3 regions of the Mesorhizobium sp. NZP2234 genome follow, and region 2 is predicted to be linked to each of the others. Evidence: riboswitches for the same ligand, from Rfam matches in the RefSeq annotation. Region 2 holds a riboswitch; each other region holds the start of a gene.
What was found. Region 2 has a riboswitch for cobalamin ahead of metE (5-methyltetrahydropteroyltriglutamate--homocysteine S-methyltransferase). Riboswitches for the same ligand answer to the same signal wherever they lie in the genome.
Positions count from the first base shown of each region.

Region 1: it holds a riboswitch for cobalamin, as region 2 does, so the genes downstream of both, EB230_RS23815 (DUF1636 family protein) here and metE (5-methyltetrahydropteroyltriglutamate--homocysteine S-methyltransferase) in region 2, are expected to answer to the same signal.
Region 3: it holds a riboswitch for cobalamin, as region 2 does, so the genes downstream of both, EB230_RS17555 (DUF1636 family protein) here and metE (5-methyltetrahydropteroyltriglutamate--homocysteine S-methyltransferase) in region 2, are expected to answer to the same signal.

Region 1 is NZ_CP033364.1:4,808,676-4,810,930, forward strand. Features, by position in the region: gene EB230_RS23810 (ABC transporter ATP-binding protein) at 1-719, opposite strand, end outside; gene EB230_RS23815 (DUF1636 family protein) at 700-1,113, opposite strand; cobalamin riboswitch at 1,203-1,408, opposite strand; gene EB230_RS23820 (AraC family transcriptional regulator) at 1,667-2,255, shown strand, end outside.
Region 2 is NZ_CP033364.1:6,388,508-6,390,762, forward strand. Features, by position in the region: gene EB230_RS30825 (cytochrome P450) at 1-472, shown strand, start outside; partial or broken gene EB230_RS30830 (cytochrome) at 478-732, shown strand; cobalamin riboswitch at 1,008-1,208, shown strand; partial or broken gene metE (5-methyltetrahydropteroyltriglutamate--homocysteine S-methyltransferase) at 1,300-2,255, shown strand, end outside.
Region 3 is NZ_CP033364.1:3,550,017-3,552,271, forward strand. Features, by position in the region: gene cobW (cobalamin biosynthesis protein CobW) at 1-797, opposite strand, end outside; gene EB230_RS17555 (DUF1636 family protein) at 800-1,228, opposite strand; cobalamin riboswitch at 1,268-1,473, opposite strand; gene EB230_RS17560 (winged helix-turn-helix domain-containing protein) at 1,503-2,255, opposite strand, start outside.

The DNA.
Region 1 (2,255 bases), 1.6 Mb from region 2:
AGGCGAAACACGTCGACACCGAAAATCTCGCGGATCAGCTGTTGCGTCAGCGCTTCGCGCGGTGCGGCCAACGCGTGCAGCCGGGCTTCGTTCATCACCGCGACCCTGGTGGCGAAAGGCGCCACCAGGGCCAGGTCGTGAAGCACCGCGATCACCGTCATGCCGAAGCCGGCGACGAGTTCGAGAAGCTCGCCGCGAGCACGCGGGTCGAGATGGTTGGTCGGCTCGTCGAGGAACAACACCTTCGGTTCCTGCGCGATGGCGCGCGCCAGCTGGGCGCGTTGGCGCTCCCCGCCGGACAGCGAGCCGATCGTGCGGCCAAGCAGCGGTAGAAGCCCAGTCCGGCGCAAGGCATCGACGACGATGTCGCGCTCCTCGCTCCTGCGCCTCAGGCCGGCATGCGGAACGCGGCCGAGTTCGACATAGTCGATCACCGCCAGCCGCGGATCCGGCTGGTCGGTCTGGCCGACGACGGCCATGTGCAGGGCCCGCTCGGCTGTCGAGATTCTGTCCAGGCGTCGCCCGCCAAGCTTCACCTCGCCCGAACTTGGCCTGAGCATGCCCGACAGCATGCGCAGCAGCGTCGTCTTGCCGGCGCCATTGGGGCCGATGATGGCGAGACGATCGCCGGTGGCGATGGAGAGGCTGACCGCATGGACCAGATTCCGGCCATTCGCCACGGCACCCAGGTCGCGCGCTTCAAGAAGTGGCATTGTCATCGACTATCCCCCCCAGCTTGCCCGGCGCCGGGATGCGAGCCAGCGTCTTGCCGGCCAGTCGCGGCGGACGTTGTCCGGAATTGCACCAGCCGTCGGCAAGCGAGGCGTAAAGCCTGGCAAATCGCACAAGATCGCCAACATCGGCCTCGGCATCGACGGAGCCGAAAAGATAGGTGGCCTTGCCCGGAGCCTGGAAGGCTACCGTCAACGGCCGTGCGCAGCCCGCCATGCATTCGACGCCTTCGATCGTGAAGCCATGCGCCACGGCGGGTTCATCGTGGGCCGAGAGCCGGGAGCGCAAATCGGCGCATAGGCTTTCGCCCGACCTGATGCCGGTCGGAACATCACGGCAAAGCGTGCACACGATGATGCGGTGATCGATGGCGCCGTCCAACTTCCGTCACTTTCCAAAACTGGCGACGGAAGGATGTTGGCGAGCCGGCCGACAAGACCGACGTCCACGTTTCCTCCCGGCACACCCCGTCCGGTCAACTTGGTGATGGCAGGTCTCCTGGCTCGCGGGTCCTTGCGCAATCCTGCCTTCCCAGCCTTGCCGGCCAGTGGCATTTCGGATCTTGCTCACCGCTTACAGTTGCGGGGGCAGCCACGGCTTCGACCTCTTGGGTCTCACCGTGTTCCCTTTTCACCCCTCGCCTTTCGACTCGGGGACCATCACCACTCGATCGTAGTTTTCCCCCAATTGCTTCGCAACGGATTTCTCGGTGCATTGTCGATCCCGCCGCGGCGCTCGAATATGTTATGTAATTACATTACGTCTTAGACGATAGCGCGCGGCGGCGTCAAGTGAGAGCTTGCTGCCGGAAGAAGCCGGCGAGCCAGATGCTGTTGGCTGCGGAGCGTTGCCGTCCGGATTGCGCGGCGAGCGCAATTCCGATCAAACTGCCGCGCGCGAAGGTGGCAAGATGATCCCCTCAATGCGAGGAGCCATGAACCCGACCGAGAAAGCGCTATGGTTCGTCGAGAGCCATCTGCCGGAGGCGATCTCGCTCGACGATGTCGCCCAAAGCAGCGGCGTGTCGCGCTTTCATGTGACGCGCGCCTTCGGCGCCGCCACCGGCCGCTCGGTCATGGGCTACATGCGCGCGCGCAGGCTGACCGAGGCGGCGCGCCGGCTGGCCGGCGGAGCGCCCGACATCCTATCGGTGGCGCTCGATGCCGGCTACAGCTCGCATGAGGCTTTCACCCGCGCCTTCCGCGACCAGTTCGGCACCACGCCGGAGATGGTGCGCGCGCAAGGCTCGACCAACACCCTCGACCTCGTGGAGCCGATCCTGATGGACCAATCCTTTCTTTCCGCCCTCGAACCACCGCGCTTCGAGACCAGCCGGCCGTTGCTGATCGCTGGGCTCGGCGAACGCTACAACTGTGAAACCAGCGCCGCCATTCCGATGCAGTGGCAACGCTTCGGCCCCTATATCGGCAACATTCCTGGCGAGACCGGCGACGTCGCCTATGGTGTCTGCGCCAACGGCGACGATGCCGGCAATTTCGACTACGTCGCCGGTGTCGAGGTCT
Region 2 (2,255 bases):
CGTGCTGGCATTGCTGACGCATCCGCAGCAACTGCACCTGGTGCGCAGCGGCCAAGTTCCGTGGTCACAGGCGATCGAGGAGATCCTGCGCTGGGGCAGCTCAGCGGCCAATCTGCCGTTCCGCTATGCCACCCAGGACGTGGAGATCGACGGATGCATGGTCCGCCGCGGCGATGCCGTCCTGATGGCGTTCCATGCGGCGAACCGGGACGAAAAGGCCTTCGGTCCCGGCGCCGACAGGTTCGATGTCACCCGGCGGCACAACCCGCACCTGTCGTTCGGCGAGGGGCCGCATTCCTGCCTGGGCGCTGCGCTGGCGCGCCTGGAATTGCGCTGCGCCTTCCCCGCGCTGTTCGGGCGGCTGGAGGATCTGGCGCTGACCATCGCCGCGGAGGACGTCGTCTACATGCCGTCTTACATCATTCGCTGCCCGCAACGCCTGCCGGTCACCTTCCGCGCTTCCGTCGCTTAGCGAGTGCGGCATTCACCCCGGATTCGGTGATTCTCGGTTCGCCGGGATGGCTGGTCTCGCACGAGGGGGGCGAGCATGCCCGGTTACGCACGCTCGTGGCGCCGGCCTTCAGCAACCGCAGCGCGAAGCTGCTCGCGCAGCAGGTCGAGGCGATCGCCGCGCAATCGTTCGACACGCTGGCGGCCCAGCCCCAGCCCGCCGACCTGAGGCGCCACCTCTCCTTTCCGCTTCCGGCCATGGTCATCAGCGCGCTGATGGGCGAATGCGCAAGCACGCTGAGCGAAGCCGAGCGGGGAACAACTACCGGGATTCCGGGCGGACCGTGAAGACCTGGCCCGACTTTACGCCCTTGAGCCCGGCGACCTCGATCTGATCCGGCGTCGCCGATGGGGACCAGGACCTCTCCGAGCCTGCACTGATGAGAGGCCGGATCGTACGCGGCTTTGGGCGAAAGAGACCGATCAGCGCAAGGGCATCATTCGCATCATCACATAAACATCTCGTTATATGGTATTGACAAGGAGCGAAGCGGCTGTGATTGTGCGCATGTCGTGGTTCTCCGCGCGGCACTGCCGTAGCGGAGCTAAGAGGGAAGCCGGTGCGATGCCGGCGCTGCCCCCGCAACTGTTAGCGGCGAGCCAAGCCCATTGATGTCACTGAGGCGAACGGCCTCGGGAAGACGGGCAGAGGCTTTGACCCGCGAGCCAGGAGACCAGCCACGACGAACAACGTCCACGGGCGGGGTGTCTCGGTGGTCGCGGTAGCCCGGCTTCGTGCCGCCTACTCGCGCGTTCCTTGTCCCCACGCCCCAACCATCGGGGTATGGCATGACTGTCTCTCAACAAATTCCTGTGGCAACGCTCGGCGTGCCGCGTATCGGTCGACGGCGGGAACTGAAATTCGCGCTTGAAAGCTACTGGTCCGGAAAATCTCCCGCTGAGGACCTGCTCGCGACGGCGAAGGCCTACGCGAGGCTAGCTGGAGGGAGCAGCACGATCACGGCGTGTCGAAAATCCCGTCCAACGATTTCTCGCTTTACGACCATGTGCTCGACACCGTCACCATGGTCGGCGCCGTGCCGGCACGATACGCTTGGACTGACGGCGAGGTCCCACTCGATACCTATTTCGCCATGGCGCGCGGCAACCAAGGTCAGGCCGCGGATTGTGGACATGCCGGTGACAAGCATGCGGCCAACGGGCATGGCCTTGCCGCAATGGAAATGACCAAATGGCTCGACACCAACTATCACTACATTGTGCCGGAACTCACGGACGAGCAGACCTTTGCCCTCTCGTCGGCGAAACCGGTCGATCATTTCCTCGAGGCCAAGGTGCTCGGCATCCACACGCGCCCGGTCCTGCTTGGACCGGTTACGTTTCTCAAGTTGGCGAAGTCACCTGAGGAAGGTTTCAACCCTATCGCGCTCCTGCCACGGCTGCTGGCCGTCTACGAGGAGCTCCTGCGGAGGCTGAAGCTCGCGGGAGCCGATTGGGTACAGATCGATGAGCCGGCGCTCGTGCTGGATCTGATTCCCAACGAACGGGATGCGCTCCAATTCGCCTACTGCCGGCTGGCGAAAGCAGCACCCGAGTTGAAGATCATGGTCGCTACCTATTTCGGATCGCTGGGAGACAACCTCGAGACCGCGATTTCTCTGCCCGTGGCGGGACTGCACGTCGATCTCGTGCGCGCTCCAGAGCAGTTGGAGACCGTCGGCCGGCTCGCGCGGAAGGACCTTGTGCTCTCGCTCGGGTGATCGACGGCCGCAACGTCTGGCGCG
Region 3 (2,255 bases), 2.8 Mb from region 2:
ATGTCGACGATGAAGGTGTCGAAGTCGTCGTGCTCGTGGTCGAAAGCGCCGTCATGATGGGATTTGCGGTTCTCGATATCGTCCTCGACGGCGAGACCGAGCCCGAGCAGTATGGAAGGGTCGACCTTGCCGTGCGAGGTCGGCACGATCTTCACGGCGCGGGCGGAATGTTCGTTGACGATGGCGTTGGCCCGGGCCGAACCGGCGGCGTCCATCAGGTCGCTCTTCGACAGTATGATCAGGTCCGCGCAGGCGATCTGATCCTCGAACACTTCCTCGACCGGGTCGTCATGGTCGAGGCTCTCATCCCCGGCGCGCTGCGCTTGCAAGGCGTCCATGTCGTTGGCGACGCGGCCTTCGGCCAAAGCAGGGCCGTCGACCACGGCGATCACGCCATCGACCGTCACGCGGCTCTTCACCGTCGGCCACTGGAACGCCTGGACCAGCGGCTTGGGCAGAGCGAGGCCCGAGGTTTCGATCAGGATGTGGTCGACCTTCGGCGTCAGCGACAGGATCTGGTCCAGCGCCGGCACGAAGTCGTCTGCCACGGTGCAGCAGATGCAGCCATTGGCCAGTTCAACGATGTTCTCCTCGGGGCAGGTGTCGATGCCGCAGCCTTTCAGGATTTCGCCGTCGATGCCGATGTCGCCGAACTCGTTGACGATAATGGCAATGCGCTTGCCGCCGGCGTTTTCCAGGAGATGGCGGACCAGCGTCGTCTTGCCGGCGCCGAGGAAGCCGGTGACGACGGTGCAGGGGACGCGGGAGAGATTGCCGGTCGAATTTGGGGCGCTCATGATCAATCCTTCAACAGGTCGAGGGGAGGAATGCGGGCCACGAGGCCGCGCTTGAGGGAATCGGGCCGGCCACGCCATGGAATGAGGCCGTCCGTCGAGGTGGCGAAGAGTTTGGCGCCGGTGACGAGGTCGGCGCCGCTGGCCGCGGTCAGGTCGCCGAAGACATAGCTCCAGCAGCCGTCGCGCAGGATGGCGGCGCTCAGCCGGCGCTTGCAATTGCCGAGGCATTCGACGGTGCGGACGCGGATGTTGTCATCGGCCGCGGCATGGCGCGTGTCCTCGGCCAGCAGTTCGCCGGCGCGGGGATGGGCGTCCGAGCCGGCCTCGTCGCGACAGGAGGCGCAGACGATGACCGTGACGCCGGTCAAGGCTTCGCTGTCGGCGGACGAATTGTCCGCTGTACCAGCCGAAAAACTGCCGTTCTGGTCCAAAAAGCCGGGCTCCTTGCCCGGAAACCCGCCGGGCGATCGGATTCTCTTGTCACAGACGGCAGGTCTCCTGGCTCGCGGGTCATCGCCTTGGGTGCCGCCTTCCCAGGAATCCCCAGTGGCTTTCGGCCTAGGCTCTTCGCTTACAGTTGCGGGGACAGCCGCGGATTTGAGATCTTTCACCTCGCACCGCATTCCCTCTTAGCCCCTGCCGTTGCGGGCAAGGGACCGTCTGGACGGGATTTAGGCTTTTGCAGGCAGCGGTGTCAACGCGAGCTTACGACATGGCGATGTCGGCCAGCGCCGGGCCCAGATCGCCTGCCGGCGTCACGTCCATGCGTTCAAGGCCAAGCCAGCCCTGCATCTGCTTCAATTCCTCGAAGAGCTGCGCGGCGGTTTCAGGCGGGGCGCCGGGCTCGGGGTAGGCGGCATGGACGCGCAGGACGCTCGCCGGCCGGTCCGCCTTGAGGTCGACGCGCGCGACGATCCGGTCGCCGAGCAGGAAGGGGAGGACGTAATAGCCGTATTGGCGCTTTTCAGCCGGCGTGTAGATCTCGATGCGGTAGTGGAAGTCAAACAGCCGCTCCGAACGCGAGCGCTCGAAGACGACCGGGTCGAACGGCGCCAACAGCGCGCGGGCCTCGATTTTCCGGGGCAGGCGGGCGTCCTTGTGAAGGTAGGCCGGCTTGTCCCAGCCTTCGACGCGCACCGGCAGCAATTCGCCCAACTCGACCAGTTCCTCCAGCCGGCCCTTCATATCGGCCGGCGACAGCCGGAAATAGTCGCGCAGGTCGCCTGACGTCGCCACGCCATGGGCGCGGGCGGAAATGCGCAGCAATTCGCGATGCGCGTCCTCGGCCGGGGGCACCGGCAGATCGAGGATCGCCTGCGGCAGCACGCGCTCCGGCAAATCATAGAAGCGCTCGAAGCCGCGACGGTGCGCCGTGGTGATGCGCCCGGCCCAGAACAGCCATTCGAAGGCGTGCTTGGCATGGCTCCAGCCCCACCAGCCGCCCGAACCTTTCTGGCC